Regions from separate parts of the Streptomyces sp. NBC_00490 genome, predicted to be linked through region 2. Evidence: riboswitches for the same ligand, from Rfam matches in the RefSeq annotation. Region 2 holds a riboswitch; each other region holds the start of a gene.

Region 1 (10,113 bases), 4.1 Mb from region 2:
CGTCGTGGCCATCACGGCGGCCATGCTGCACCCGGTGGGGCTCGGGAAGTTCGCGGCGCGGTTCCCGGACCGGGTGTGGGACGTCGGCATCGCCGAGCAGCACGCGGCGGTCTCCGCGGCCGGGCTCGCGACCGGCGGTCTGCATCCCGTGGTCGCCGTGTACGCGACCTTCCTCAACCGTGCCTTCGACCAGCTCCTGATGGACGTCGCGCTGCACCGCTGCGGGGTGACGTTCGTGCTGGACCGGGCCGGTGTCACCGGTGTGGACGGCGCCTCGCACAACGGCATGTGGGACCTGTCGATCCTCCAGGTCGTCCCCGGCCTGCGGATCGCCGCCCCCCGGGACGCGGACCAGCTCCGCTCGCAGCTCAGGGAGGCCGTGGCGGTGGACGACGCGCCGACGCTCGTCCGCTTCCCCAAGGAGTCGGTGGGCCCGCGGATCCCCGCGGTGGACCGCGTGGGCGGCATGGACGTGCTGCACCGCGGGGAACGGCCCGAGGTGCTGCTGGTGGCCGTCGGTGTGATGGCGCCCGTCTGCCTCCAGGCCGCCGACCTGCTCGAGGCCCGCGGTATCGCCTGCACGGTCGTGGACCCCCGCTGGATCAAGCCCGTCGACCCGGCACTGCCCGGGCTCGCCGCCGAGCACCGGCTGGTCGCCGTCGTCGAGGACAACAGCCGTGCCGCCGGGGTCGGTTCCGCGGTCGCCCTCGCGCTGGGCGACGCCGAAGTCGACGTACCGGTGCGGCGGTTCGGGATTCCGGAGCAGTTCCTCGCGCACGCCAAACGCGGCGAGGTGCTCGCCGACATCGGGCTCACGCCGGTGGAGGTCGCCGGACGGATCAGCGCGAGCCTGGCGGTCAAGGAGGCCGAGGAGACGCCGGCCGCCAAGGACGCCGGGGGAACGTCGGCCGTCGGCGCGCAGACCGGCGGCCCTGTCAGGGAGAAGGCTGAATGACCACGGAGTTCGACCTCGGCAGACTCCTCGCCGAGCGCGGAGCCGAGCGCTACGAGCTGCACACGAAGTACCTGAACCACCAGCTCCCGCGCATGCTGCACACCATCGGCTTCGACAAGGTCTACGAGCGGGCCGAGGGCGCGTACTTCTGGGACGCGGACGGCAACGACTACCTGGACATGCTCGCCGGGTTCGGGGTGATGGGCCTGGGCCGTCATCACCCCGTCGTCCGCAAGGCGCTGCACGACGTCCTCGACGCCGGGCTCGCCGACCTCACCCGTTTCGACTGCCAGCCGCTGCCCGGGCTGCTGGCCGAGAAGCTCCTCGCGCACAGCCCGCACCTGGACCGGGTGTTCTTCGGGAACAGCGGGACGGAGGCGGTGGAGACCGCGCTGAAGTTCGCCCGGCGAGCCACCGGTAAGCCGCGGATCCTGTACTGCGACCACGCCTTCCACGGGCTCACCACGGGCTCGCTGTCGGTCAACGGCGAGGACGGCTTCCGGGACGGCTTCGCCCCGCTGCTGCCCGACACGGCCGTACCCCTCGGCGATCTCGACGCCCTGGCAAGGGAGTTGAAGAAGGGCGATGTCGCCGCCCTGATCGTCGAGCCCATCCAGGGCAAGGGCGTCCTCGAGCCACCGCCCGGCTATCTGCGCGCCGCCCAGGAGCTGCTGCACCGGCACAAGGCGCTGCTCATCGCGGACGAGGTGCAGACGGGACTCGGGCGGACCGGCGACTTCTACGCCTACCAGCACGAGGACGGCGTCGAGCCGGACCTCGTGTGCGTGGCCAAGGCGCTCTCCGGCGGCTATGTGCCGGTCGGCGCCACGCTCGGCAAGGACTGGATCTTCAAGAAGGTCTTCTCGTCGATCGACCGCGTCCTGGTCCACTCGGCGAGCTTCGGGTCCAACGCGCAGGCCATGGCGGCCGGGCTCGCCGTGCTGTCCGTCATGGAGAACGAGCAGATCACCGCGAACGCCCGCGCCACCGGCGAGCTGCTCAAGAACCGGCTCGCGGCACTGGTCGACAAGTACGAGCTGCTCGCCGACGTCCGCGGCCGGGGTCTGATGGTCGGCATCGAGTTCGGCCGGCCCAAGTCCCTCGGTCTGCGCAGCCGTTGGACGATGCTCCAGGCCGCCCGCAAGGGGCTGTTCGCGCAGATGGTCGTCGTACCGCTGCTCGAGCGCCACCGGATCCTCACCCAGGTCTCCGGCGACCACCTGGAGGTCATCAAGCTGATCCCGCCACTGACCGTCGGGGAGCGGGAGGTGGACCGGTTCGTCGACGCCTTCACGGACATCATGGACGACGCGCACGGCGGGGGCGGGCTGATGTGGGACTTCGGGAAGACCCTGGTCAAGCAGGCGGTGGCCAACCGGTAGTCGGCATGGTTTGCCTCTGAGGCAAGAAAATTGCCCTGGAGGCAAACCTGCGGCTGAATGGAGAGCATGAGCTCTCCGGAACCCGAGCCGGCCGACGCCCTCACCGTCGTCGCGCCGCAGCTCCGCGCGCTGCGACGACGCGCCTCCCTCACCCTGGAGGCCGCGGCCCGTGCCGCCGGGCTGTCGCCCGCCCATCTCTCCCGGCTGGAGACCGGGCAGCGCCAGCCCTCGCTGCCGATGCTGCTCGCGCTCGCCCGTATCTACGGTACGACCGTCTCGGAGCTGCTCGGTGAGACGGTCGCCGAACGGGACGCCGTCGTGCGCGCCGCCGACATGGAACCGACCGCCGCGGGCGGCTGGACCTACTGGCCGGCCGGTGCGCCCGGACGCGGCATGCAGGCGCTGCGCGTGCACGTCCCGCACGGCTCGCAGGGCGACATCGTGCGGGTCCACCCCGGCGAGGAGTGGCTGTACGTCCTCACAGGACGGCTGCGGCTGCGCCTCGGGGACACCACCCACGTGCTCGCCCCGGGCGACAGCGCGCACTTCGACTCGCTGACCCCGCACCGCATCGCGGCCCAGGACCCCGACGGGGTCGAGCTGCTCTTCGTCCACACCCTGCTGCAGAGCCCGACAGCCACGCTGTGCCTGGGCCCCACCCCTGGAGAGACGTCATGAAGGACATGGAGGAGCGGTTCCCGCGCGGTATCTGGGTGCGGCTGATCATCTACATCGCGGTGGGGCACCTCTTCGCGGCCTTCATCTACCTGCTGTTCGAGCTCGGAGCCCAGCAGTAGACCCGCCGGCGGCTCTCAGTCGAGGAGCCGCTCGCGCAGCCGGTCCCGGAGCTGCGGGGTCAGGCCGAGCCCCTGCTCCAGGTAGGCGTCGACGCTGCCCCAGGTCTCCTCGATCGTCTCGAACGCGGCCTGGAGATATTCGGCGCGCGCGTCGAAGAGCGGGCCGAGCAGCTCCATCACCTCGGGGGAGTAGGCGGCGACGGACTTGCTGCTGCGGTGCACCTTGTAGCGGCGGTGCTTGGCGTTCGACTCCAGGTAGTCCGCGACGATCGCCTCCCGCTCCACACCGAGGGCGAGCAGCGTCACGGCGATGGACAGGCCGGCGCGGTCCTTGCCCGCCGCGCAGTGCATCAGCGCGGGGACGCTCTCCTCGGCGAGGGAGTGCAGGACGCGGGAGTGCTCGGCGGTGCGCTCCTTCACGATCTTGCGGTACGAGGCGATCATCCGGTTGGCCGCCTTGTCGTCGCCGAGGATCTCGCGCAACTGCTCGATCTCGCCGTCCCGGACCATCTTCCAGAACTCCGAGCCGTCCGCCGGGTCGCTCAGCGGGAGGTTCACATTGCGCACGCCCGGCAGCTCGACGTCGGGGCCCTCCAGCTTCTGGTCCGACGCGTTGCGGAAGTCGAAGATCGTGTGCAGCCCCAGGGAGGAGAGGAACGCGGCGTCCTCGTCGGTCGCGTGCGCCAGGTGACCGCTGCGGAACAGCACCCCGTACCGCACCCGCCGTCCGTCCACCGTCGGCAGACCGCCGACATCCCGGAAGTTGCGGACTCCGGTCAGCTCGGGCTCGGTCGACGGGATCTGCTGCGTCACGGGGGCTCCTCCCAGCCGGTCCCGCCGCCACGGCTCGTCAGCGGGCACCTCCCCGACGATACGACATCGGTTCCTGGGGCAATCAGTTGTCCACAGGCGTTGCACCCAGGGCTCGCGGCCGTTGATGATGTTGGCACTTGAGCGCACCTGTTTGTATCTGTGAGGATTTGATGCTGGAGATCTCCGAAACCGGCCGTACCTGGCTTCTCTCCGGGCCTGCCAGCAGTTATGCCGTCCACCTCACCGCGGACGACGTCCTGTTGCACCTCCACTGGGGCCCGAGGATCGAGCTGGCCGACGCCGAGGAACTCGCCGCCCGCCCCCTGCCCGCCGAACGCGGCTTCGAGTCCCCGCTCGACGGCCGCGAGGAGTACCCCGTCGAGGGCGGCCCCCGCTTCGTGCGGCCCGCGCTGTCGGTACGCACCGACGAGCGGCGCGGCACCGAGTGGACCTTCGAGTCCCACGAGACCTCCGGCGACGGCGAAGAGCTGCGGCTCCGGTTCCGTGACGGCGGGCTGGCGATCACGCTGCACTACCGGATGCGCGGCGACGTGGTGGAGCGCTGGGTGACCCTGGACAACAACCAGGGACCCGAGACCGTGGAGCTCCTGCGCGCCGACTCCGCCACCTGGACCCTGCCCGACCGCGAGGAGTGGCGGCTGTCCCATCTGCACGGCCGCTGGGCCGCCGAGTCCCGGCTGACCAGCGCCCCGCTCACCTACGGCGAGAAGATCATCGGCAGCCGCCGCGGGCACACCGGGCACCAGTACCTGCCATGGGTGGCGCTGGACACGGACGCCACCGAGGAGCGCGGCGAGGTCTACGGCTGCGCCCTCGGCTGGTCGGGCTCCTGGCGCATCGCCGTGGCCCAGCTCTCCGACGCGCGCGTGCAGATCACCGGCGGCGTCGGACACGACGAGTCGGGCCTGCTGCGGCTGGCGGCGGGGGAGTCCTTCACGACGCCCGTCTTCGCCGGTCTGTGGAGCGACGGCGGCTTCGGCGGGGCGAGCCGGGCGTGGCACGCGTACCAGCGTGCGTACGTCATCCCGGACGCCGACCGGGACCGGCCGGTGCTGTTCAACTCCTGGGAGGCCACCGAGTTCGACATCTCCGAGGAGCAGCAGGGCACCCTCGCCCGGCGGGCCGCGGCGATCGGCGTCGAGCTGTTCGTGGTCGACGACGGCTGGTTCGGCACCCGCACCAGCGACCGCGCCGGCCTCGGCGACTGGACGCCCAACCGCGACCGTTTCCCGGGCGGCCTGAAGCCCCTCGCCGACCACGTGCACGCGCTCGGCATGCAGTTCGGCATCTGGGTCGAGCCCGAGATGGTCAATCCGGACAGCGAGCTGTACCGGGCGCACCCGGACTGGGTTCAGCACCAAGCAGGACGAAAGCGGACGGAGTTCCGCAATCAGCTCGTGCTGAACCTCGCGCGTGAGGACGTCCAGGAGTACCTCTGGGGGCATCTCGACGCCCTTCTGGGCAGCGCCCCGATCGACTACGTGAAGTGGGACTTCAACCGCAGCTTCACCGACGCCGGCTGGCCGGGAGAGGCCTATCCGCAGCGGCTCTGGATCGACCATGTGCGCGCCTACTACGCCTTGCTGGACCGGCTGCGGGCCGCCCATCCGGGCGTCGCCTTCGAGTCCTGCTCGGGCGGGGGCGGCCGTATCGACCTCGGTGTCATGGGCCGCACGGACCAGGTGTGGACCTCCGACAACACCGACCCGCTCGACCGGCTCGCCATCCAGCACGGTTTCGGCCAGATCCACCCCGCGCGCGTGATGGCCGCCTGGGTCACCGACAGCCCGAACGCCATGCTCAACGGCCGGGTCAGCTCGCTGCGTTTCCGGTTCGTCAGCGCCATGGCCGGGGTGCTGGGCGTCGGCGGCGACCTCACGCGGTGGAGCGAGGAGGAGCTCGCCGAGGCCGGTGAGTGGGTGGAGCTCTACAAGGAGATCCGGCCCGTGGTGCAGCGCGGTGACCTCCACCGGCTGCGACCGCCGCGGGGCGGGCTCAGTGCCGTCCAGTACGTCCTCGGGGACGAGGCCGTCGTGCTCGCCTGGCTCCAGGCGCAGAGCTACGGCGAGCCCGTACCGGCGCTGCGGTTGCGCGGGCTCGACCCGACAGCGTCGTACGAATGCCTCGAAACGGGCGAAGTCCACAGGGGTGCCGTATTGCTGCATCACGGACTTCGCGTCGGATTGCGCGGCGACCTTGATGCGGCAGTTCTCCGGCTGCGTCGCATCTGAGCTGTCTGTCCGAATTGGCGCCTTCCTCATCCTTCATTCCAACTCGCTCTGGAATAAGGGAAGCTGTGAATGTGCCACGTGAGGAGCGTCATACCCGTGACCGTGCGTCGCCCGTCATGTCCACGTAATTCCCGTTCTTTTTCAGGGGTTTTGCATGGCGGGAGGCGTGCGCAATTCACGCAGGGTGACCGTTAATTCTCACAGCGGATCAAGAGGAACGCATGCACCGGGAACCTCTCACTTGTCCCTTTGCGTCTTGCTCGCTTACGTTCGCCATCAATCCGGACGGACGCCCAATCCTGCCGCCGCCCGGGGACCGCACAACTCACCCGTGAACGGCAGGAGCGGGGGACCCACAGGTACAACCGCCTGTTCCGGTCTCCGGAACGGCTAGGGGTTAAGTCGCACCTCGGTGCGGCCGGGCATCTCCAGCCCGAACCCGACAGCTCACCTCGCAGGCGCCGGAGAGGAATTCGTCATGCCCGCGAAGGGTAAGCACCGCCGTCCGAAGGCCCAGCGCCTCACCCGTTCGATCGCCGTCGCCGGCACCGGTGGCGCCGCACTCGCCCTCCCGCTGATGGGTGCCGCAGGTGCCCACGCGGCCACCCCGCAGTCCGTTCCGGAGAAGGCCGTCCAGTCCCTTCCGGTCGCCGGGAAGACGGCCACCGAGAAGAAGACCGCGGACAAGAGCGCCGCGAACACCGCGACCGCGCGCACCTATTCGGTGCGGTCCGGTGACTACCTCTCGAAGATCGCCGACGAGCAGAACGTCAGCGGTGGCTGGAAGAAGCTCTACTCCGACAACCGCGAGGCCGTCGGTTCCGACCCGTCGCTGATCCACCCCGGTCTGAAGCTCACCCTCGGCAAGAAGGCCGCGGCGAGCACGGAGAAGTCCGCGCAGAAGTCGGCCGAGACGCGGAAGTCCTCTTCGTCCTCCAGCTCCGCGGAATCCTCCAAGTCCTCCTCGTCGAACACGACGGCGGCGACGCAGAGCAGCGAGACGACCAGCACCAGCAGCGCCAGCGGCTTCACCCTCCCCGTGGCCGGCGCCACCGTCGGTACTCCGTACCGGATGTCCGGCAGCATGTGGTCCAGCGGCTACCACACGGGCGTCGACTTCGTCGTCCCGACCGGCACCTCGCTCAAGGCCGTGGGCGCGGGCACGGTCGTCTCCGCCGGCTGGGGCGGCGCGTACGGCAACCAGGTCGTCATCAGGCTCGCCGACGGCTACTACGCCCAGTACGCCCACCTCTCCTCGCTCTCGGTGTCGTCCGGCCAGACCGTCGCCGAGGGTCAGCAGGTCGGCCTCTCCGGTGCGACCGGCAACGTGACCGGCCCGCACCTCCACTTCGAGATCCGCACCACGCCGGACTACGGCTCGGACGTGGACCCGCTCGCCTACCTCCGCGCGAAGGGCGTCTCCGTCAGCTGACGCCCACCCCCCTGTGCCACCGAAGGCCGGATCCCGATCCCCGGGTCCGGCCTTCGGTGTTCGTTCTTGCGGGTTCATGATCACTTTATTGCGTTCTTGTGGCACGGCTGTCCAAAGCGTCGACAGTGAGGGGAGGGTGGGGACACAGTGATCTCCGTAGCGATGCAAGCGCTTTCTATCCGCATCTTCCGGAGGTCCCCGTGCCCGGCGTCGACCGACGCACCGTCATCAAGGGCGCCGCAGCCGCGGCCGCCGCGGCCCAGTTCTCCTGGGCCCAGTCCCGTACCGCCGCAGCGGCCGACGCGGACGACACCGAACTCCACTGGCTGGAGGGCGCGACGCCCGACGCCCACGCCGGCACCACCTGGGGCGTGCCATGGGCCCGCGGGGCGTACCGGCCGGAGCAGCGGTTCCGGCTGACGACCGCCGCCGGCGACGACGTTCCCCTCCAGAGCTGGGTCACCGGCCACTGGCCCGACGGCTCGGTGAAGTGGACCGCGCACGCGATCGCGCCCGGCGCCCCGAAGGCCTCCGCGTACAAGCTCGCGGCGGGCAGCCCGGCGGCCCCCGAGCGGAAGGTCACCGTCACCCGGTCCGGCGGCCGGGTCGAGGTGTCGACCGGTGTCATCACGGCCGTGTTCGGCACCAAGGGCTCCGACACCGTCGTGCGCAGCGTGCGGCGCGGTGCGGCCGAGATCGCGCGGGACGGGAAGCTGGTCGCCCTGCGGCAGGAGTCCGTGCGCGAGGGCGCCGACGTCGAGAGCTTCGCCGGGCGGGTCGAGAAGGTCGAGATCGAGCAGGACGGTCCGGTCCGGGCCGTCGTCCGCGTCGAGGGCCGGCACCGCAAGGGCGGCCGCGGCTGGCTGCCGTACACCCTGCGCTTCTCCTTCTTCGCGGGCGCGGACTCCTTCCGCCTCGTGCACACCTTCGTCTGGGACGGCGAGCAGAAGCCCGGCTCCGACCAGGGCGACTTCCTGCGCGGCCTCGGTGTCCGCTTCACCGTGCCGCTGAGTGACCAGCCCTACGACCGGCACATACGCTTCGCCGACTCCGGCGGCGGACTCTTCAGCGAGGCGGTCCAGGGCATCACGGGGCTGCGCCGCGACCCGGGCGCGGCGGTCCGCGGTGCCCAGATCGCCGGAGAGAAGCTGCCCGACACCGCCACCTGGGACACCCGCGTCGCCGGCCGCCTCGCCTACATCCCGGCCTGGGGCGACTACACACTCACCCAGCCCAACGCCGACGGCTACACCGTCCGCAAGCGCACCAAGGCGGGCTACGGCTGGATCCACGCGGCCGCCGGGCGGCGTGCCGGCGGCTTCGGCTACGTCGGTGGCGCGAGCGGCGGACTCTCCTTCGGGCTCAGGGACTTCTGGCAGCGCCACCCGGCCCAGCTCGACGTCCGGGGCGCCCACACGGAGGCCGCCGAGGCCACCGTATGGCTGTACTCGCCCGAGGCGCTCCCGCTCGACCTGCGCTTCTACCACGACGGGCTGGGGCAGGACACGTACGAGAAGCAGTCCGACGGTGGTCTGGAGATCACCTATGAGGACTACGAGCCCGGCTTCGGTACGCCGTACGGCATCGCGCGGACCAGTGAACTGACCTTCTGGGCCGTGGAGAAGACACCGTCGGCCGATGTGCTCGCCGCGCAGGCCGCCGCCACCGCGACGCCGCCGCTCCTCACCGCCACGCCCGAACGGCTGCACGCGGCCGGGGTGTTCGGCGACTGGGCGCCCGTCGACCGTTCCGACAAGGCCCGGGCGGTCGTCGAGGACCGCCTCGACGAGCTGTTCGCCTACTACGTCGGGCAGCGGGAGCAGCACCGCTGGTACGGCTTCCTGGACTACGGCGACGTCCAGCACACCTACGACAACGACCGGCACGTCTGGCGCTACGACGTCGGCGGATTCGCCTGGGACAACTCGGAGTTGGGCACCGACCTGTGGCTCTGGTACCACTTCCTGCGCACCGGCTCCGCCGAGGTCTTCCGGTTCGCGGAGGCCATGACCCGGCACACCGGCGAGGTCGATGTGTACCACCTCGGCAAGTGGGCGGGCCTGGGCACCCGGCACGGCGTGCAGCACTGGGCGGACAGCGCCAAGCAGGTCCGTATCTCCACGGCCGCCAACCGCCGCTTCTACTACTTCCTCACCGGTGACGAGCGCACCGGCGACCTGCTGAGCGAACTCGTCGACGTGGAGCGGACGTTCCTGGCGGTCGACCCGCAGCGCAAGGTCCGCACCGACGGCTACACGCCCGGCGACCGGCACGCGCTGTCGGTCGGCTTCGGCACCGACTGGGGCGGCATCTCGGCGGCCTGGCTCACCGAGTGGGAGCGCCAGGGCCCGAAGGCCGCGCAGGCGAGGGCCAAGCTGGTCAACTCGGTGCGGACGATCGCCGCTCAGCCGAACGGGTTCTTCACCGGGACGGGACTGCTCGACGCGGACACCGGCGAGTTCGCCGTCACGACCGGTACCGC
Region 2 (10,113 bases):
GGCACCAACCCGGCCATCAAGGTCCAGAGCAAGCAGGACCTGTCCGACGACATCGCGCAGATGTTCACGCTGATGCTGAACATGCTCTACGGCCTGCTCGCCATGGCGGTGATCGTCGCCGTCCTCGGAGTCATCAACACCCTGGCCATGTCGGTCTTCGAGCGTTCCCAGGAGATCGGCATGCTCCGCGCGATCGGCCTGGACCGCAAGGGCATCAAGCGGATGGTCCGCCTGGAGTCCCTGGTGATCTCCCTGTTCGGCGGGGTGCTCGGTATCGGCCTGGGCGTCTTCTTCGGCTGGGCGGCCGGCGAGCTGCTGGGCACCAGGATGGCGACGTACGAGCTGGTCCTGCCGTGGACCAGGATGGGCCTCTTCCTGCTGCTGGCGGCGGCGGTCGGTGTCCTGGCGGCCCTGTGGCCGGCGCGGCGCGCGTCCCGGCTGAACATGCTGACGGCCATCAAGTCGGAATAGGCGTACGGCGTACGGGGCCCGTCGCGAGCGAGCGGCGGGCCCCTTTCGTCCGTTCAGTTCCAGGTGCGCGTCCGCAGCGGCAGCCCGGACGCGCCGGACGCCGGTGGCCGGACGGCCAGGATCTGGTTGACGCCGATGCGGTTGCGTTCGAAGGCCAGGGCGCAGGCCGCCATGTAGAGGAGCCAGACCCGGGCCCGGCCGGGGCCCGCGATCCGCTGGGCGAGGGACCAGTCGGCCTCCAGGTTCGCGACCCAGCGGCGCAGGGTGAGGCCGTAGTGCTCGCGGATCGACTCGACGTCGCGCACCTCGAGGCGGGCGCGCTCCAGTTGGGTGACGGTGGTGCCGAGGGGGGCGAGTTCGCCGTCGGGGAAGACGTAGGCGTCGATGAACTCGTCGACGTGGTAGGTGGTTTCCTCGCGTTCGGGGCGGCGGGCGATCTGGTGGTTGAGGAGCCGTCCGCCGGACTTCAGGAGGGCGTACAGGTCGCGGGCGTACTCCAGGTAGCGGTCGGCGCCGACGTGTTCGGCCATGCCGATGGAGGCGATCGCGTCGTAGGGCCCGTCGGTGACGTCCCGGTAGTCCTGGACGCGGATCTCGACCCGGTCGGTGAGGCCCTCGTCGGCGACGCGCTTACGGGCGTAGGCGGCCTGTTCCTGGGAGAGGGTGACGCCGACGACGCTCACGCCGTGCTCGCGGGCGGCGTGGACGGCCATCGACCCCCAGCCGCAGCCGACGTCGAGAAGTCGCTGACCGGGGGTCAGGCCGAGTTTGCGGCAGACGAGTTCGAGCTTGTCGCGCTGGGCGGCCTCGAGTGTGCCGTGGGGGGACTCCCAGTAGGCGCACGAGTAGACCATCGACGGGCCGAGGACGATCTCGTAGAAGTCGTTGCCGACGTCGTAGTGGTGGCTGACGGCCCGTCTGTCGGTGCCTCTGGTGTGGAGGTGACCGCGGCGGCGGACCTCCTCGCGGGGCGGGGCGGGCGGCAGCGGAACCCCGCCGAGCTGCACGAGGCCGCGTACGGCGGACCGTACGCGGGGGTCGCGCAGCGCCTCGGAGAGGCTCCTGGGGGCCTCGTCGCGTTCCCAGACGAGGCCCGAGATGAGGCCGAGGGCGGTGTAGAGATCGCCGTCGATGTCGAGGTCGCCGGCGACCCAGGCGCGCGCGAGGCCGAGCTCGCCGGGCTTGAACAGCAGCCGCCGGACGGCTCGGCGGTTGCGCACGACCAGCACGGGGGCGCCCGGCGGGCCTGCCTGGGATCCGTCCCACGCGCGGATGCGCACCGGGAGGGGGTTTCCCAGTAGTCGTTCCAAGTGGTTCTTCAGCCGCAGGGCGGCATCGGACATGGCGCACACCTCCGTGACGAGGATCCCGGTTTTGTCCACCTGCTTAAACAACGACAGGCCGGGGCGCAATCCCAAGAACGCCGAAGGACCTCCCGCACCACGGATGGCGGGAGGTCCTTCGGGTGGTTCGGTGACCGGAGCGGGTCAGGAGGCCTTGGCCTCGGTCTTCTGCTCCGGCTTCGCGGCCGCCGGCACGGGCTTCGCGGCCTCGTAGAACTCCTCGCGCGGGTGCTCCATCGCGCCGAGGGAGACGACCTCGCGCTTGAGGAACATGCCGAGGGTCCAGTCGGCGAAGACGCGGACCTTGCGGTTCCAGGTCGGCATCGCCAGACCGTGGTAGCCACGGTGCATGTACCAGGCGAGACGGCCCTTGACCTTGATCTTCATCTTGCCCATGACGATCATCGCGACGCCCTTGTGGAGGCCGAGACCGGCCACCGCACCCTTGTTGGAGTGCGCGTACTCCTTCTGCGGGAAGCCCCGCATGCCGGAGACCACGTTGTCGCCGAGGACCTTGGCCTGACGCAGCGCGTGCTGGGCGTTCGGCGGGCACCAGGCGTTCTCGACGCCGGCCTTGCGGGCGGCGACGTCCGGGACCTGGGCGTTGTCGCCGGCGGCCCAGATGTAGTCGGTGCCCTGGACCTGGAGGGTCGGGGCGGTGTCCACGTGGCCGCGGGGGCCGAGCGGGAGGCCGTAGCGCGACAGGACCGGGTTGGGCTTGACGCCGGCGGTCCACACGATGGTGTTGGAGTCGACCTCCAGCCCGTTCTTCAGCACGACGTGGCCGTCGACGCAGGAGTCCATCGAGGTGGAGAGGTAGATCTCCACACCGCGGCTCTCCAGGTGCTCCTTGCCGTACTGGCCGAGCTTGGGGCCGACCTCGGGAAGGATCTTGTCCGCGGCGTCGACCAGGATGAAGCGCATGTCCTCGCGGGACACGGTCTTGTAGTACTTGGCCGCGTCGCGGGCCAGGTCCTCGACCTCACCGATGGTCTCCGCACCGGCGAAACCGCCGCCGATGAAGACGAAGGTGAGCGCCTTGCGGCGGATCTCCTCGTCGGTGGTGGAGTCAGCCTTGTCGAGCTGCTCGAGGACGTGGTTGCGCAGGCCGATGGCCTCCTCGACGCCCTTCATACCGATGCCCTGCTCGGCGAGGCCGGGGATCGGGAAGGTGCGGGAGACCGCGCCGAGCGCGATGACCAGGTAGTCGAAGGGCAGCTCGTACGCCTCGCCGACCAGCGGGGCGATCGTGGCGACCTTGCGGTCCTGATCGATGGTGGTGACCCGGCCGGTGAGCACCTCCGCCTTGGGCAGCACGCGTCGCAGCGGGACGACGACATGGCGAGGGGAGATGTTGCCGGCGGCGGTTTCGGGGAGGAAGGGCTGGTAGGTCATGTACGACCGGGGGTCGACGACCGTGACGGTCGCCTCGCCGTAGCGCATCTTCTTGAGAATGCGCCGAGCTGCGTACAGGCCTACGTACCCACCGCCTACTACGAGGATCCTGGGACGCTCCGTGGTGCTCATGCCATCGAGTATCCACCCGCCCCAGGGGGGTCGCTCGTGCGCCCCTTCACAAGCTCCGACGGGGTGTGTGTTATCCTCCGCGACTCGCGTGATCCAGGTCATGGCGCGGACCGGGAACCGGCGTGTACGGCGGGCCGTTGTCAATGCCGCGTGAGCTGCCTCTCCGGGCTTTCGGAGGCTCCGTGAGACCTTCGAAACGATCTCGCGCGACCCCCTCGCGGAGGGTCCGCATCTCGCCGTTTTGAACGTGTTCACAGGGGTGTTGGGACCCCGGAAGGGCCAACCGGGCCACATTCTTCGCCCCACCGGACCGAATTCCTTGTGAAGAACTTCACGAACTTTTCCGACGGCACGCGACAGAGGGGCCCCGAAGGGCCCCTCAGACGTGCTCATACGTTGTTCTGCCTGCTCAGCAGAGGGCTACGTGATCGACCACGCGATGCCGTCGAGGATGTCGTGCTCGCTCACGACGACCTCCTCGGCCCCCGTCCGCTCCATGATCGAGAGCAGTACGAGAGCCCCCGCGGCGATGACGTCCACGCGCCCGGGGTGCATGGAGGGCACGGCCGCGCGCTCGGCGTGCGTCGAGCGCAGCAGCCACTCGGTGATCTCCCGGACCCGCTCGCGGGAGACCCGGGAGTGATGGATGCGGACCGAGTCGTACGCGGGCAGTTCCTGCGCGATCGCCGACACAGTGGTCACGGACCCGGCGAGCCCCACCAGCGTGCGCGCCTCACGCAGCGGCACGGACTCCTCGGCGAGGTCGAGGGCGGCCTCGATGTCGGCCCGCATGGCGGCGATCTGCGCCTCCGAGGGCGGGTCGGTCACGGCCCCGTCCTGGACGAGATGCCGTTCGGTCATCCGCACACAGCCGATGTCGACGGAACGGGCGGCGCGCACCCGGTCGTCCCCGACCACGAACTCCGTCGAGCCGCCGCCGATGTCCACGACGAGATACGGCTCGGCGAACCCGTCGTGGCCGGTCAGCTCCTTGGTGGCGCCCGTGAAGGAGAACTCCGCCTCCCGCTCGCCGGAGATGACCTCGGGCTCGACACCGAGGATGCCGACGACACCCTGGACGAACTCCTCCCGGTTCGAGGCGTCCCGCGAGGCCGAGGTGGCGACGAACCGCACCTTGACGGCTCCCAGTCCACGGATCACGTCCGCGTACTCCCGGCAGGCCGCGAACGTCCGCTCCAGCGCCTCCGGGGCCAGTCTGCCGGTCCGGTCCACGTCCTGGCCGAGCCGCACGATCGTCATCCGCCGGTCCAGCTCCAGCAGCTCACCCGTGGCGGGGTTGACGTCCGCCACGAGGAGGCGGATGGAGTTCGTACCGCAGTCCACCGCGGCGACCCGGCTGAACCCCTCGGGGGCCGGCGGGACGTCGGCGAAGGAGGCGCCGCGGGCCTCGGCGGGATCGGAGACCACGCCCTGCGCGCCCGGCAGCTCGTCCGCCGGGTCGGGAGCCACGAGCGGCTGCACACACGGACCCTTGCGCCACCACTCCGGCAGCATCCCGATCGCCTCGTCGCCCAGCGGGTTCACACCGGGCCCCGCGGCCAGGGAGTGCCCCACCAGAACGTGCAGGCACTTCACCCGGTCCGGCATGCCGCCCGCGCTCGGGAAGCCCTCCAGGACCTCGATGGCGTCACGGCGCGCGATGTAGTCCTCGTGCGCGGCACGGTAGGCGGCGGCGAGCTCCGGGTCGCTCTGGAGCCGCTCCGTCATCTCCTTCATGACGCCGTTCGCCTCCAGCGTGCCGATCGCCGAGGCGGCGCGTGGGCACGTCAGGTAGTACGTCGTCGGGAAGGGCGTGCCGTCGGGGAGCCGGGGGGCCGTCTCCACCACGTCCGGCTGGCCGCACGGACAGCGGTGCGCGATCGCGCGCAGACCGCGCGGCGGACGCCCGAGCTGCTGCTTGAAGGCCTCGACGTCGGCGTCGGTGGGCTCGGTGCGCTCGGTGGTCGGCGGGGGCGTTTCCATGCCGTACGAAAGTCTCTCTGCTGTCTTGCTGCGGAAAAGGTCGGTTCACTGGTCGGAGGCGTCGGACTTGTCGACCCCGTCCCAGACGTTGGAGTACCAGGGGCGGTCGGCCGCACCCAGGTCGGCCCGCGACTGCCGCGCCGAGCCCGGGTCGACGACGATGAACCCCGTCTCCCCCGGCATCACGTAGTGGAGCCGCTCGCGGATCCGCTGCTCGGCGTACGCGTCGTCCTGCCAGCGTGCCTTCTGGTCGCGCAGCTGCTCGACCCGCTGCCGGGCCTGTTCCTGCTGCCGCTGGAGGTCCGCGATCTCGGCGCGCTGGGAGACGTACTGCCTTATCGGATAGGCGAGCGCGACGATCAGCGAGCACAGGACCAGCGCGAGCAGTGCCGCCCGGCCGGTCAGCCGGGAGCGGCGGGCCTGCCGCTTGGTCTGGGAACGGTAGACCCGGGCCGCGGTCTGCTCGCCGAGCAGCCGGATCCTGGTCGCGGTGGAGAACCGGTCCCGGTCCTTGACGGCCATGTCCCCGCCCCTCCTTCACACACGCGCGTACGTCCCCGCACACGGTACGGGACCGGTGCGGGGACGTACGTACGACTGGCTAAGGCTTAGCCCTGCCGAGATCAGCCCTTGAAGCGGGGGAACGCGGAGCGGCCGGCGTACACCGCGGCGTCGTCGAGGATCTCCTCGATGCGCAGCAGCTGGTTGTACTTGGCGACGCGGTCCGAGCGGGCCGGGGCGCCGGTCTTGATCTGACCGCAGTTCACCGCGACGGCGAGGTCGGCGATGGTGACGTCCTCGGTCTCGCCGGAGCGGTGGGACATCATGCACTTGAAGCCGTTGCGCTGGGCCATCTCGACGGCGTCCAGGGTCTCGGTCAGCGAGCCGATCTGGTTCACCTTGACGAGCAGGGCGTTGGCCGAGCCCTCCTCGATGCCGCGGGCCAGGCGCTCGGGGTTGGTGACGAACAGGTCGTCGCCGACGATCTGGACCTTGTCACCGATCTTCGCGGTGATGGTGTTCCAGCCGGCCCAGTCGTCCTCGTACAGCGGGTCCTCGATGGAGACGAGCGGGTACGCGGAGACGAGCTCCTCGTAGTACTCGGTCATCTCGGCGGCCGAGCGGGACTTGCCCTCGAACTCGTACTTGCCGTCCTTGTAGAACTCGGACGCGGCGACGTCGAGCGCGAGCGCGATCTGCTCGCCGGGGACGTAGCCGGCCTGCTTGATGGCCTCGATGATGAGGTCGAGGGCGGCGCGGTTGGACTCCAGGTTCGGGGCGAAGCCGCCCTCGTCGCCGAGGCCGGTGGACAGGCCCTTGGTCTTCAGCACCTTCTTGAGGGTGTGGTAGACCTCGGCGCCCCAGCGCAGCGCCTCGGAGAAGGACTCCGCGCCGATCGGGGCGATCATGAACTCCTGGATGTCCACGTTGGAGTCGGCGTGCGAGCCGCCGTTCAGGATGTTCATCATCGGAACGGGCAGCAGGTGCGCGTTCGGGCCGCCCAGGTAGCGGAAGAGCGGGAGGTCGCTGGCCTCGGAGGCGGCGTGGGCGACGGCGAGGGAGACGCCGAGGATGGCGTTGGCGCCGAGCGAGCCCTTGTTGTCCGTGGCGTCCAGGTCGAACATCGCCTGGTCGATCAGGCGCTGCTCGGTGGCGTCGTAGCCGACGAGCTCCGGGCCGATCTGCTCGATGACGGCGAGGACGGCCTTCTCGACACCCTTGCCGCCGTAGCGGTTGGGGTCACCGTCACGCAGCTCGATGGCCTCGAAGGCGCCGGTGGAAGCGCCGGAGGGAACGGCGGCACGACCCGTGCTGCCGTCGTCGAGGCCGACCTCGACCTCGACCGTGGGGTTGCCTCGGGAGTCCAGGATTTCCCGGGCTACGACGACGTCGATGGACGGCACGAGCATCTCCTTCTTGGGGTGTGACACGGTCCGCCGGGACCGCGGTGGGTTCTGCGAGACGAGCCTAACCGGCTCAGGGCGATCGGCCACCGTGCGGACCGCCCCGTGGACAGAACCGAGAGTAAATTGTTTCCGAACGGAACAAAGACGGTTTCGGAAACCTGGCAGAACCGGCGCGGAAACCGGCGCGGAAACCGGCGCAGAAAAAACCCCGCTCCGGTGCGTACGGGGGAACACGCACCGGAGCGGGGAGCCCGTGGGGACGGGGGGGGACCCTCACGAGGCCTTCAGTATGAGGACCACGGATGTGAGGGCACTGTGGTTCAGCTGAGTCCTGCCCGAATGGCGCGGACCCTTACTCGTGGGGCAGCTGCTACTTGAGGTGCAGCTGCTGACCCGGGTAGATGAAGTCGGCGTCGCTGACGATGTCCTTGTTCAGCTTGAACACCTTCTGCCAGCCGCCCTTGACGTCGTGCTCCGCGGCGATGGAGCTGAGGGTGTCGCCCTTGACGACCTTGTACTCGCCGTCACCCTTCTTGACCTTCTTGCCGGTCGGGGTGGTGACGGTCTTCTTGGCGGCCGGGCGCTCGGAGGAGCGGGAGGCCTGCTGCTCGGAGGAGCGGGTGCTGGAGCCGCTGTCGCTGGAGGAGCTGCCGGAGGAGCTCGACGAGCCGCCGCCGTTGTAGCTCGCGCTCGACAGGCCGACGCCGCAGGACGGCCAGGCACCCTTGCCCTGGCTCGCGAGGACCTTCTCGGCTATCTCGATCTGCTGACCCTTGGTGGCCTGGTTGGCCTGCGCGGCGTACGCCGTGCCGCCGTACGCGGCCCAGGTGGAGGCGGAGAACTGCAGACCGCCGTAGTAGCCGTTGCCGGTGTTGATGGACCAGTCGCCGCCCGACTCGCACTGGGCGACGGCGTCCCACTCGGAGGCGGTGGCGGCGGAGGCGTTGCCGGCCGCCATCAGCGGGGCGGCGATGGCGACACCGGTGACACCGGCGAGCGCGGCGGCGCGGGTGGCCTTGGACGGACGACGGTGCTTGCCCTGACCGGAAAACAGCATGGTGGATCCCCTCACCGACGCCTGCGAGGTGAGCTGTCGGGTTCGGGCCGGTTGAGTTGCCCGGCCGCGCATCTCGCGATGCGCGGCTTCACCCCAAGCCGGTCCAGCGTGAACTGCTGGGCCCGGCACTTACCTTGGGTCCCCCGCTCCTGCCTACGGCGCTTGACGCGACGACTGTTCCCGTACGGCCGCTGGCAGGATTCGGCGTTGCGGCAGCCGGGGCTCGTGGTGACGAGCGGTGTCGACCGTAGACAGGGAATCCGCCGAATTTCAAAGACGATCAGGGCTTCTGAGACTCATCCCACACTTTCATCAAACCGGACATTTGATGCGAAGTGTGGAGTGAACTCCCGGCATTTCCCAGGGGTTTTCGCCCTATTCGCTACCGAGTACGAGGGTCTGACCGGGCTCGATGCTGCTCGGGTCGGCGCCGATGACCTGCTTGTTCTCGGTGTAGAGCCGGCGCCATCCGCCGTCGACGTCAAGGGAGTCGGCGATGGAGGCGAGAGTGTCGCCGTCGCGGACGACATAGGACCCCTCTTCGGCGCTCGCGCCACGGTGCCGGCCGGTGCTCTCCTGGGTGGCGGAGAGGGCGCCGGTGTCGACGAGAGCCGAAGAGCCGCCTTCTTGCCATGAGTTGTCCGATTCGACACCCTTTGCCGGTGCTGTGGACGGACTGTCGGACGGCTGTGAGTCTTCGGCGCCAGGGTCGGAGGTGTCCGAGTTGGAGGACTTGTCCGCTTCGGTGGACGCCGAGGGCGAAGGGCTCCGGTCGGCGGAGGACCCGGTCGACGCGTCGGACGATCCGGAGGAGTTGGACAGCCCGGACGAGGCGGAGGAATCAGACGATTCAGATGAACCCGACTCTTCGGACGCCGACGGGGTGCCGCTCGCGACGCCGGTGTCGACGTCGTCCGAGGCCGAGTCCTTGCTCAGCCCGTTCAGCAGACCGCAGGTGCCCCAGACGCCGACACCCTGGTCCGCGAGGACCTTCTCGGCGACGGCTATCTGCTGGTTGCGGCTGGCGAGGTCGGGACTCGTGGCGTAGTCGAGGCCGCCGTACTTCTCCCAGTTCTCCTGGGACAGCTTGAGCCCGCCGTAATAGCCGTCACCCTCGTTCGCACTCCAGGAACCGTCGGTCTCGCACTTGGCGACCTGGTCCCAGGTGCTCCCCTCCGCCGCGCTCGCGCCGCTGGCGCCCAGAAGCGGGATCGCGATGGCGGAGCCGGTCACTCCGGCCGCGACGAGCAGTGCCGGAGCCTGGCGGGGGCGACGGTGACGACCGTTCCCGGTGAGCATGCGGAGGCCTTTCGCGAGACAACAATGACCCGCGCGGCGGGTGGAGACAGTCGCCGCGCTGATGCGTGAACGTATCGGCAGTCGATCACTTGTCACAAGTTAATGCCGCGCAGATCACGTGAAGATCACAGAGTTGAGCGCGGGTCATGTTTGGCCGGTTCCAGTACAACTCCCGCTGTGACATGCAGCGATGGGACGAGGGACTCACGCCGAACCGGTGAACTCTGCCCCCGGCAGTTCAAGTGGCTCATGAGGACGGGCCAGAAGCCCTTCTTGAACCAGGTGTTCTGTCGGTCCTTGGCAAGCGCCCACGGGCCGAAGCGCGCGGGAAGCTCGTCCCAGAGGCAGCCCGTACGGAGTCGGTGCAGAATCCCGTTCACCTGGGTTCGGACATCCACCGCGCCGCGCGCGAACTGGCGACGCCGGAAGTAGTCCGTCATCAGTTCCTCGACGGCGGGCCAGGCGTGCTCCGGCACTTCGGCAGGGACGGGCGTCCCGGTCCTCTCATGCCACTCCGTCACCTTGC
Region 3 (10,113 bases), 2.8 Mb from region 2:
TGAGGCCGTCGCGGGCGTCCGGCAGGGCGCGGGAGTAGATGACCGAGTACGCGTACTCGAGGAAGGAGCCCTGCATCTCGTCGACGACGTCGATGTCGAGGATCTTCTCCTCGAACGAGTCGTCGGGCGGCGGGGTCTTCGTGCTACGGCGGGCCATCGCTGCCGGCTCCTCTTTTCTGGTCGCTCGCCTTCGGGTCGCGCCCCTTCGGCTCACTCTTGCTGAAGCGTGAACGGGATCTGACGCGGACCATTGTGGACCGTGGCACTGACAACGCGGACGACGACCCGGCGTCAGCCGTCCCGCCGTGTGTTCACCCGTACGGCGCGCGGCCCCCGCCCGCAGGCTACGGGATCTCGCTGTCGGCGTACGACCACCGGGAACTTCACCGGCGCTCCGCACGCTTGCATACAGTGGCAGGACCGGCAGAAAAACGCGGTTCAGATCAACCGCACCGCGATCGAAGGGACGTACATGCCCATGGGTCACACGGCCACAGACCAGGCAGGCACCGGAGGCCTGACAGCAACGGAGCACCGCCTGGCCAACGGGCTGCGCGTGGTGCTCTCCGAGGACCACCTGACCCCGGTCGCGGCGGTGTGCCTCTGGTACGACGTCGGCTCGCGTCACGAGGTCAAGGGCCGTACCGGCCTGGCTCACCTCTTCGAGCACCTGATGTTCCAGGGCTCCGGACAGGTCAAGGGCAACGGCCACTTCGAGCTCGTCCAGGGCGCGGGCGGCTCGCTCAACGGCACCACCAGTTTCGAGCGCACCAACTACTTCGAGACCATGCCCACCCACCAGCTGGAGCTCGCCCTCTGGCTGGAGGCCGACCGCATGGGCTCGCTGCTCGCCGCCCTCGACGACGAGTCGATGGAGAACCAGCGGGACGTCGTCAAGAACGAGCGCCGGCAGCGCTACGACAACGTGCCCTACGGCACGGCGTTCGAGAAGCTGACCGCCCTCGCCTATCCCGAGGGCCACCCGTACCACCACACGCCGATCGGTTCGATGGCCGACCTGGACGCGGCCACGCTGGAGGACGCGCGCGCGTTCTTCCGGACGTACTACGCGCCCAACAACGCGGTGCTGTCCGTGGTCGGCGACATCGACCCCGAGCAGACGCTCGCCTGGATCGAGAAGTACTTCGGCTCGATCGCGTCCCACGACGGCAAGCCCGCCCCGCGCGACGGCTCGCTGCCGGAGATCATCGGCGAGCAGCTGCGCGAGGTCGTCGAGGAGGAGGTCCCCGCGCGCGCGTTGATGGCGGCCTACCGGCTGCCGCACGACGGCACGCGCGAGGCCGACGCGGCTGACCTGGCGCTCACCGTCCTCGGCGGCGGCGAGTCCTCCCGCCTCTACAACCGGCTGGTACGCCGCGACCGTACGGCCGTCGCCGCCGGCTTCGGCTTGCTGCGGCTCGCCGGGGCGCCCTCCCTGGGGTGGCTGGACGTGAAGACGTCCGGTGACGTCGAGGTGCCGGTCATCGAGACGGCGATCGACGAGGAGCTCGCCCGGTTCGCCGCGGAGGGCCCCACGGCCGAGGAAATGGAGCGCGCCCAGGCCCAGTTGGAGCGCGAGTGGCTGGACCGGCTCGGCACCGTCGCGGGCCGCGCCGACGAACTGTGCCGCTACGCCGTGCTGTTCGGCGACCCGCAGCTCGCCCTCACCGCCGTCAACCGGGTGCTCGAAGTGAGCGCCAAGGAAGTGCAGGCGGTCGCCAAGGCCTGCCTGCGTCCCGACAACCGCGCGGTGCTCGTCTACGAGCCCGTCTCCGCGGAGACCGCCGAGGACGCGGATCCCCCGGAGGACCCCGAGGCCGAGGCCACCGTCGAGGCCGGCGACAAGAACGAGGAGGCGGCCAAGTGACCGAGCTCGCCACGATGGAGTTCCACCCCCGGCCGCAGGCGGGCGAGGCGCGGCCGTGGGCCTTCCCGGCCCCCGAGCGCGGCACGCTCGACAACGGCCTGACGGTCCTGCGCTGCCACCGCCCCGGCCAGCAGGTCGTCGCCGTCGAGGTCCTTCTCGACGCCCCGCTGGACGCCGAGCCGGCCGGCCTGGACGGCGTCGCCACGATCATGGCGCGGGCCTTCTCGGAGGGCACCGACAAGCACACCGCCGAGGAGTTCGCCGCCGAGCTGGAGCGGGCCGGCGCCACGCTCGACGCCCACGCCGACCACCCCGGCGTACGGCTGAGCCTGGAGGTCCCGGCGTCGCGTCTGCCCAAGGCGCTCGGTCTGCTGGCCGACGCCCTCAGGGCGCCCGCGTTCGCGGACAGCGAGGTCGAGCGCCTCGTCACCAACCGCCTCGACGAGATCCCGCACGAGCTGGCCAACCCCTCCCGCCGGGCCGCCAAGGAGCTCTCCAGGACCCTGTTCCCGGTGGACCTGCGCATGTCCCGCCCGCGCCAGGGCACCGAGGAGACCGTCCGGAACATCGACTCCGCGGCCGTACGCGCCTTCTACGAGAAGCACGTCCGCCCGGCCACCGGCACCGTCGTGGTCGTCGGTGACCTCACCGGCATCGACCTGGACGCGCTGCTCTCCGACACCCTCGGCTCGTGGACCGGTTCCCAGGCCGAGCCGCGTCCGGTGCCGCCGATCACCGCCGACGACACGGGCCGTGTCGTCATCGTGGACCGCCCCGGTGCCGTCCAGACGCAGCTGCTGATCGGCCGGATCGGCGCCGACCGGCACGACCGGGTGTGGGCCGCGCAGGTGCTCGGCACGTACTGCCTCGGCGGCACCCTCACCTCCCGCCTGGACCGCGTCCTGCGTGAGGAGAAGGGCTACACCTACGGCGTGCGCTCGTTCGGGCAGGTCCTCAGGTCCGCCCCCGACGGGACGGGCGCCGCGATGCTCGCCATCAGCGGCTCCGTCGACACCCCGAACACCGGTCCGGCCCTGGAGGACCTGTGGACGGTGCTGCGCACCCTCGCCGCGGAGGGGCTGACCGACGCCGAGCGGGACGTCGCCGTGCAGAACCTCGTCGGCGTGGCCCCGCTGAAGTACGAGACCGCGGCGGCCGTCGCGAGCACGCTGGCCGACCAGGTCGAGCAGCACCTGCCCGACGACTACCAGGCCACGCTGTACCGGCAGCTCGCCGCGACCGGCACCGTGGAGGCCACCGCGGCGGCCGTCAACGCCTTCCCGGTGGACCGGCTGGTGACGATCCTGGTCGGCGACGCGTCGGCCATCAAGGCGCCCGTGGAGGCCCTCGGGATCGGTGAAGTGAGCGTCGTGTCCGCGGAGTAGCGGCACGCGCGTGAAGGGGCCCTGGTGACTGACGCGTCACCAGGGCCCCTTAATGTCCGAATTAGGGGAGAGGTTGCCTGTCTGCCCTGTGGCATGCGCTACAAAACCCCTGATCCGTTTGGGGATTGAAAGTCGTCCCGCTTAGCGTCATCCGGGCTGTTCGTCAGGCAGTGCGCCGCGCCCGCGGCACCGGACAGCCATCGCCGAGTCCCCGTACGGCGCGAGCCAGGGGAGCCGGGGACCCACATTCATGTAGTCCCTGGGGTGAATCGGACGCCCGCGCGCGCAGCGAGGGGGTCCGTAGGAGACCTTCCTGCTCCGAACCCGTCAGCTAACCCGGTAGGCGAGAAGGAAGGAAAGGACCAGCCACCACATGGCGTTCACGCGCGCCACCGGGAAGCACCGTCGTCCCAGCAGGATGAAGCGCACCACCGCCCACGTGGCGGGGGTCGCGGCCCTCACCACCACCGGCGTCATCGGCACCCTCGCTGCCCCGGCCCTCGCAGCGGAGCCCGCGGCCGAGCAGACCGGCCTCACCCCGGTCGTCACCATCGGCGACTCGGTCGCCGCCCAGATCGACGCCCAGGCCGAGGCCCAGCAGCAGGCGGCCATCGAGGCCGCCGAGCAGAAGGCCCGCCAGAAGGCCGAGGAGGCGGCGCTCAAGAAGGCCGCCGCCAAGGCCGAGAAGGAGCGCGAGGCCAAGGAGCGCGTCGCCCGCGCCGCCGCCGAGCGCAAGCGCCTCAACAGCTATGTCGCCCCGATATCCGGCTCGTACATCTCCACCGGCTACAAGGCCGGCGGCGGCGTCTGGTCCTCCGGCAGCCACACCGGCGTCGACTTCCACGCCGCCACCGGCACCTCCGTCCACGCGGTCGGCTCCGGCACGGTCGTCGAGGCCGGCTGGGGCGGGTCGTACGGCAACAACGTCGTGATCAAGATGAACGACGGCACGTACACCCAGTACGGGCACCTGTCGTCCATCGGTGTCTCGGTGGGCCAGACGGTCACCCCGGGCCAGCAGATCGGCCTCTCCGGCGCGACCGGCAACGTCACCGGGCCGCACCTGCACTTCGAGGCCCGCACGACCGCGGAGTACGGCTCGGACATCGACCCGGTCTCCTACCTGCGTTCGCATGGCGTGAACGTCTGACGACGGACCGCGAGATCTTCTGAAACCCCGGCTCACCGAGCCGGGGTTTTGCCGTTTCTGTCGCCCTGTTGTCCAAAAAATATCCATGGATTCCGGCCCGCCATCGGAAATTCCCGCTCTTTGCAATAGAGTCACTGAACACACGTCAATCATCGACGTTTCACGGGGATTAAGGCGGAGGTCGGTCATGCGTATTCCGGCGCACTCGGTATGCACCGCGATCAGGGACGACATCGTCGCCGGTGTCTACGAGCGCGGCAGCCGCCTCACCGAGGAACTCCTCGCCCGTCGCTACGGGGTCTCCCGTGTTCCCGTCCGGGAGGCGCTGCGCACCCTGGAGGCCGAGGGCTTCGTGGTGACGCGGCGCCACGCGGGCGCGTGCGTGGCCGAACCGACCGAGCAGGAGGCCGCCGACCTGCTGGAGATGCGGATGCTCCTGGAGCCCCTGGGCGCCTCCCGGGCCGCCCAGCGGCGCACCGAGGCGCACCTGAAGGTCCTGCGCGGTCTGGTGAGGCTGGGTCAGGAGCGGGCCAGGCGGGGCAACAGCGATGACCTGCGGTCCCTGGGCGGCTGGTTCCACGAGACGCTCGCCCAGGCCTCCGGCAGCCCCGCGCTGACCTCGATGCTGACCCAGCTGCGGCACAAGATCTCCTGGATGTACGCCGTGGACGCCCCGGTCAGCCCCGTCGAGTCCTGGGCGGAGCACGGCGCCATCGTCGACGCCGTGGCGCGCGGCGACGGGGAGCGCGCGCGGGCGGTCACCGCTCTGCACACCGAGCGCTCGACCGCCGCGCACCGGCTCCGATTCAACGGCGCGGGAGATCGGCCGGAGCGTGTGAGGAACTCGCAACATCCCGTAAACATGCCGAGCCTGCGGCATTAACACAAGAGCCGTATACAAAGAGGCAGTAATTCGCGGGGGACTATTTCCGCTGCCTGTGAACGGGAAATGCAAAGGGCTCGCCCGATAAATTCGGACGAGCCCTTCTGTGGTGCCGTGAATCAGTCGGCCCCGGTAAATCAGACGGTCTCGGGAAGCTCCTCGAGACCCTCGGAGACCAGCTTCGCCAGCCGGTCGAGGGCGGCGTCCGCGCCCTCGGCGTCGGAGGCGAGGACGATCTCCTCGCCGCCCTGGGCGCCGAGGCCCAGAACCGCCAGCATGGAGGCCGCGTTGACGGGGTTGCCGTCGGCCTTGGCGATCGTCACGGGGATACCGGAGGCCGTGGTGGCCCGGACGAAGATGGAAGCGGGGCGGGCGTGGAGACCCTCGGCCCAGCCGACGTTGACGCGGCGCTCAGCCATGTGATGCTGCCCTTCGGTGTTCAGGGTTGTCTAGACCAGTTTCCCACAACGTGAAGCTTCTCCGGAGCGGAGCTGCTCCCGTCCGGGGTGAGTCGCCGGACCGCGGCCTCGGTCCGGCTTCCGTCCTTGCGATCCTCTTGCGTTCTCCACAGACTGCCTCGCGCCGTTGTCGTACGCGAGCCGTAATCTGGGGCCCATGCAGACCTCGCCGGACCGGCACGAGTACCCCGCGCACTGGGAGGCCGACGTGGTGCTGCGCGACGGCGGCACCGCGCGCATCCGCCCCATCACCGTCGATGACGCCGAGCGCCTGGTCAGCTTCTACGAGCAGGTGTCGGACGAGTCGAAGTACTACCGCTTCTTCGCGCCCTACCCTCGCCTGTCCGCCAAGGACGTCCACCGCTTCACGCACCACGACTTTGTGGACCGGGTGGGACTCGCCGCCACGGTCGGCGGTGAGTTCATCGCCACCGTACGCTACGACCGCATCGGCACCGACGGAATGCCCGCGTCCGCACCGGCCGACGAGGCCGAGGTCGCCTTCCTCGTGCAGGACGCCCACCAGGGCCGGGGCGTCGCCTCCGCCCTCCTCGAACACATCGGGGCCGTCGCCCGCGAGCGCGGCATCCGCCGCTTCGCCGCCGAGGTGCTGCCCGCCAACAACAAGATGATCAAGGTGTTCAGGGACGCCGGGTACACCCAGAAGCGCAGCTTCGAGGACGGCGTCGTCCGCCTGGAGTTCGACCTCGAACCCACCGACCGCTCCCTGGCCGTGCAGTACGCGCGCGAGCAGCGCGCCGAGGCGAGGTCGGTGCAGCGGCTGCTGACGCCCGGCTCGGTCGCCGTGATCGGCGTCGGCCGCACCCGTGGCGGCGTGGGCCGCGGCATCTTCGACAACATCCGCGACGCCGGCTTCACGGGCCGGCTGTACGCCGTGAACAAGGCCTTCCCCGACAAGGAGCTCGACGGGGTCCCCGCCTACCGCTCGGTGCGCGACATCGAGGGGCCCGTCGACCTCGCGGTCGTCGCCGTGCCCGCCGAACACGTCCCCCAGGTCGTCACCGAGTGCGGCGAGCACGGCGTACAGGGACTCGTGGTGATCTCCGCCGGGTACGCCGAGAGCGGCCCCGAGGGACGCGAACGGCAGCGCGAACTCGTACGGCACGCGCGCGCGTACGGCATGCGGATCATCGGGCCCAACGCCTTCGGCATCATCAACACCAACCCGGACGTGCGGCTGAACGCGTCCCTGGCCAACGAGAAGCCCCGCCCCGGCCGCATCGGCCTCTTCGCCCAGTCCGGCGCCATCGGCATCGCCCTGCTGTCCCGCCTGCACCGGCGCGGCGGCGGCGTCACGGGGACCACGGGCGTGTCCACCTTCGTCTCCTCCGGCAACCGCGCGGACGTGTCCGGCAACGATGTCCTGCAGTACTGGTACGACGACCCGGACACCGACGTCGTCCTCATGTACCTGGAGTCCATCGGCAACCCGCGCAAGTTCACCCGCCTCGCCCGCCGCACCGCGGCCGCCAAGCCGCTGGTCGTCGTCCAGAGCGCCGGCGCCGCCCCCCAGGGGCACGCCGTCCGGGCCACCCGGCTGCCGCACTCGACGGTGTCCGCCCTGCTCGCGCAGGCCGGTGTGATCCGCGTGGACACGATCACCGAGCTCGTCGACACCGGCCTGCTGCTCGCCCGGCAGCCCCTCCCGGGCGGCCCGCGCGTGGCGATCCTCGGCAACTCCGAGTCCCTGGGCCTGCTGACCTACGACGCCTGCCTCTCCGAGGGGCTCAGCCCGCTGACCCCGCTGGACCTGACGACGGCCGCCTCGCCCGCGGACTTCCACACCGCCCTGTCGCGCGCGCTGGCGGACGACACCTGCGACGCGGTGGTCGTGACCGCGATACCCGCCGTGGGGGAGGGCTCCGCCGGGGACGCGGCGCTCGCCGAGGCGCTCAGGTCGGCGGCCGAGCGGGTGCCGGGCAAGCCGGTGCTGGTGGTCCACGTCGAGCTGGGCGGACTCGCGGAGGCCCTGTCCGCCGCGGCCAGCACGGCACCGCAGGCCGTCACGCCGAGCGCCTCCCACCCCTTCCGCGCCCTGGACCGCCTCGCCGCCAAGGCCCCCGAAGAGGCACCCCGCAACTGCTCCCGCCTCATCCCCGCCTACCCCGCCGCGGAGCGTGCCGTCCGCGCCCTCGGCGAAGCCGTGAAGTACGCCCAATGGCGACGCGACGCCGCCGAGCCCGGCAAGGTGCCCGAGTACATCGACGCGGCCATCGACGAGAAGGGCGCCGCCGAACTCATCGACGGCCTCCTCGCGCGCGGACAGGGCCTGACCCTCGGCACCGAAGAGACCTGCGAACTCCTCGGCACCTACGGCGTCCAGGTGCACCGGGCCCTGCCCGCACCCACCCCCGACGAGGCCGCCGGGGCCGCCCGCACCCTCGGCTACCCCGTCGCCCTCAAGGCCACCGCCCCGCACCTCCGGCACCGCGCCGACCTGGGCGGCGTACGGCTCGACCTCGCGGACGAGGAGCAACTGCGGCGGGCGTACGCCGAGTTGGCCGAGCTGTTCGGGACGCCCGAGGAGCTGCGCCCGGTCGTCCAGCGGATGGCGCCACGCGGCGTGGACACCGTCGTACGGGCCGTCATCGACCCCGCGGCCGGAGCCGTGCTCTCCTTCGGGCTCGCCGGGGCCGCCTCGCAGCTGCTCGGGGACGTCGCGCACCGGCTGATTCCGGTCACCGACCGTGAGGCGACCTCCCTGGTCCGCTCCATCCGGACGGCACCGCTCCTGTTCGGCTGGAGAGGCTCGGCGCCGGTCGACACGGCGGCCCTGGAGGAGCTGCTGCTGAGGGTGTCCCGCCTCGTCGACGATCACCCCGAGGTCGTCGCGGTGACCCTGGAACCTGTCGTCGTCGCCCCGCACGGCCTGAGCGTCCTCGGCGCGTCCGTACGCCTGGCACCCCCGCCCGCCCGCGACGACCTCGGCCCGCGGACCCTGCCCGCGTACTGAGAACACCCCTGAGCGGTGCCTCGCAGTCAGTCGCCCCCCGTAGGATGGGGGTCATGGCCAAGACCAGTACGACGACCCAGGGGCTGCGAGCGGCGATCGAGCGCAGCGGCTACTACCCGGCCCTCGTGGCCGAGGCGGTGGAGGCCGCTGTGGGCGGCGAGCCCATCCGGTCGTACCTGGTCCACCAGGAGACGACGTTCGACCAGAACGAGGTGCGGCGGCATGTGACCGTGCTCGTCCTCACCGGCAACCGCTTCATCGTCAGCCACACCGACGAGCAGGCCGCCGACACCACCTCCCCGACGCCGTACGCCACGACGTCCACGGAGTCCGTGAAGCTCGGCCGGATCTCCTCGGTCGTGCTCAGCCGAGTGGTCGCCAACCCGGAGCAGTACCAGCCGGGCACCCTGCCCCGCGAGGTCGTGCTCACCATCGGCTGGGGCGCCGTCTCCCGGATCGACCTGGAGCCGGCCGCCTGCGGCGACCCCAACTGCGAGGCCGACCACGGCTACACGGGCAACTCGACCGCCGACGACCTCAGCCTGCGGGTCAGCGAGGCCGGCGACGGCCCCGACACGGTGCGCCAGACCCTCGCCTTCGCCCAGTCCCTCTCCGAGGCGACCGCGGACACCGCGCACTGATGGCGCAGCCCACCGCCTGGGAGCCCTACCCGGAACCACTGGCCGTCGACTCCGCACCGCTGCCCGAGTACGGCAGCGGTTCCCTCGCTGACCTCCTGCCCACGCTCGCCGCGGGCATGGGCGTACCCGGCACGACCGCCACGATCACCGAGCTGACCCCCGCCGACCGGAACTGCGTGTTCCTGATCGACGGCCTCGGCTGGGAGCAGCTGCTGGCGCACCCGGACGAGGCCCCCTTCCTGGCCTCGCTGCTCGCGGGCTCGCGCGGCGGCACCGGCCGGCCGATCACCGCAGGCTTCCCGGCGACCACCGCGACCTCCCTCGCCTCCGTCGGCACCGGACTGCCGCCGGGCGCACACGGACTGCCCGGGTACACCGTGCGCAACCCCGACACCGGCGAGCTGATGAACCAGCTGCGCTGGCAGCCGTGGACGAAGCCGCACGTGTGGCAGCCGTACCCCACGGTCTTCCAGCTCGCCCAGGACGCGGGCGTGCACGCGGCGCAGGTGTCCTCACCGACCTTCGAGAACACCCCGCTGACCAAGGTCGCGCTGAGCGGCGGCACGTTCCTCGGCCGGCTGCCGGGCGAGGACCGCATGGACCTCGCGGCCGAGCAACTGGCCGCCGCCGACCGCGCGCTCGTCTACACGTACTACGCCGAACTCGACGGCGCGGGGCACCGCTTCGGCGTCGACTCCGACACCTGGCGTGGTCAGCTCATGCACGTGGACCGTCTGGTGCAGCGCCTCGCGGAG

What was found. Region 2 has a riboswitch for cyclic di-AMP ahead of OG381_RS20645 (transglycosylase family protein). Riboswitches for the same ligand answer to the same signal wherever they lie in the genome.
Region 1: another riboswitch for cyclic di-AMP. It lies ahead of OG381_RS39465 (M23 family metallopeptidase); the one in region 2 lies ahead of OG381_RS20645 (transglycosylase family protein).
Region 3: another riboswitch for cyclic di-AMP. It lies ahead of OG381_RS33925 (M23 family metallopeptidase); the one in region 2 lies ahead of OG381_RS20645 (transglycosylase family protein).

What each region holds. Positions count from the first base shown of each region.
Region 1 is NZ_CP107869.1:8,666,536-8,676,648, forward strand. It holds gene dxs (1-deoxy-D-xylulose-5-phosphate synthase) at 1-955, shown strand, start outside; gene OG381_RS39440 (aspartate aminotransferase family protein) at 952-2,337, shown strand; gene OG381_RS39445 (helix-turn-helix domain-containing protein) at 2,395-3,015, shown strand; gene OG381_RS39450 (DUF6126 family protein) at 3,012-3,134, shown strand; gene OG381_RS39455 (tyrosine-protein phosphatase) at 3,150-3,947, opposite strand; gene OG381_RS39460 (alpha-galactosidase) at 4,118-6,199, shown strand; cyclic di-AMP (ydaO/yuaA leader) riboswitch at 6,516-6,673, shown strand; gene OG381_RS39465 (M23 family metallopeptidase) at 6,678-7,631, shown strand; gene OG381_RS39470 (exo-rhamnogalacturonan lyase family protein) at 7,832-10,113, shown strand, end outside.
Region 2 is NZ_CP107869.1:4,585,829-4,595,941, forward strand. It holds gene OG381_RS20610 (ABC transporter permease) at 1-471, shown strand, start outside; gene OG381_RS20615 (cyclopropane-fatty-acyl-phospholipid synthase family protein) at 525-1,814, opposite strand; gene OG381_RS20620 (NAD(P)/FAD-dependent oxidoreductase) at 1,959-3,341, opposite strand; gene OG381_RS20625 (Ppx/GppA phosphatase family protein) at 3,762-4,685, opposite strand; partial or broken gene OG381_RS20630 (DUF501 domain-containing protein) at 4,875-5,324, opposite strand; gene OG381_RS20635 (FtsB family cell division protein) at 5,370-5,846, opposite strand; gene eno (phosphopyruvate hydratase) at 5,948-7,228, opposite strand; gene OG381_RS20645 (transglycosylase family protein) at 7,602-8,288, opposite strand; cyclic di-AMP (ydaO/yuaA leader) riboswitch at 8,292-8,459, opposite strand; gene OG381_RS20650 (transglycosylase family protein) at 8,664-9,587, opposite strand; gene OG381_RS20655 (recombinase family protein) at 9,713-10,113, opposite strand, start outside.
Region 3 is NZ_CP107869.1:7,412,065-7,422,177, forward strand. It holds gene OG381_RS33910 (DNA gyrase/topoisomerase IV subunit A) at 1-157, opposite strand, end outside; gene OG381_RS33915 (M16 family metallopeptidase) at 473-1,867, shown strand; gene OG381_RS33920 (M16 family metallopeptidase) at 1,864-3,252, shown strand; cyclic di-AMP (ydaO/yuaA leader) riboswitch at 3,444-3,612, shown strand; gene OG381_RS33925 (M23 family metallopeptidase) at 3,626-4,402, shown strand; gene OG381_RS33930 (GntR family transcriptional regulator) at 4,590-5,285, shown strand; gene OG381_RS33935 (HPr family phosphocarrier protein) at 5,423-5,704, opposite strand; gene OG381_RS33940 (bifunctional acetate--CoA ligase family protein/GNAT family N-acetyltransferase) at 5,901-8,717, shown strand; gene OG381_RS33945 (DUF5998 family protein) at 8,771-9,358, shown strand; gene OG381_RS33950 (alkaline phosphatase family protein) at 9,358-10,113, shown strand, end outside.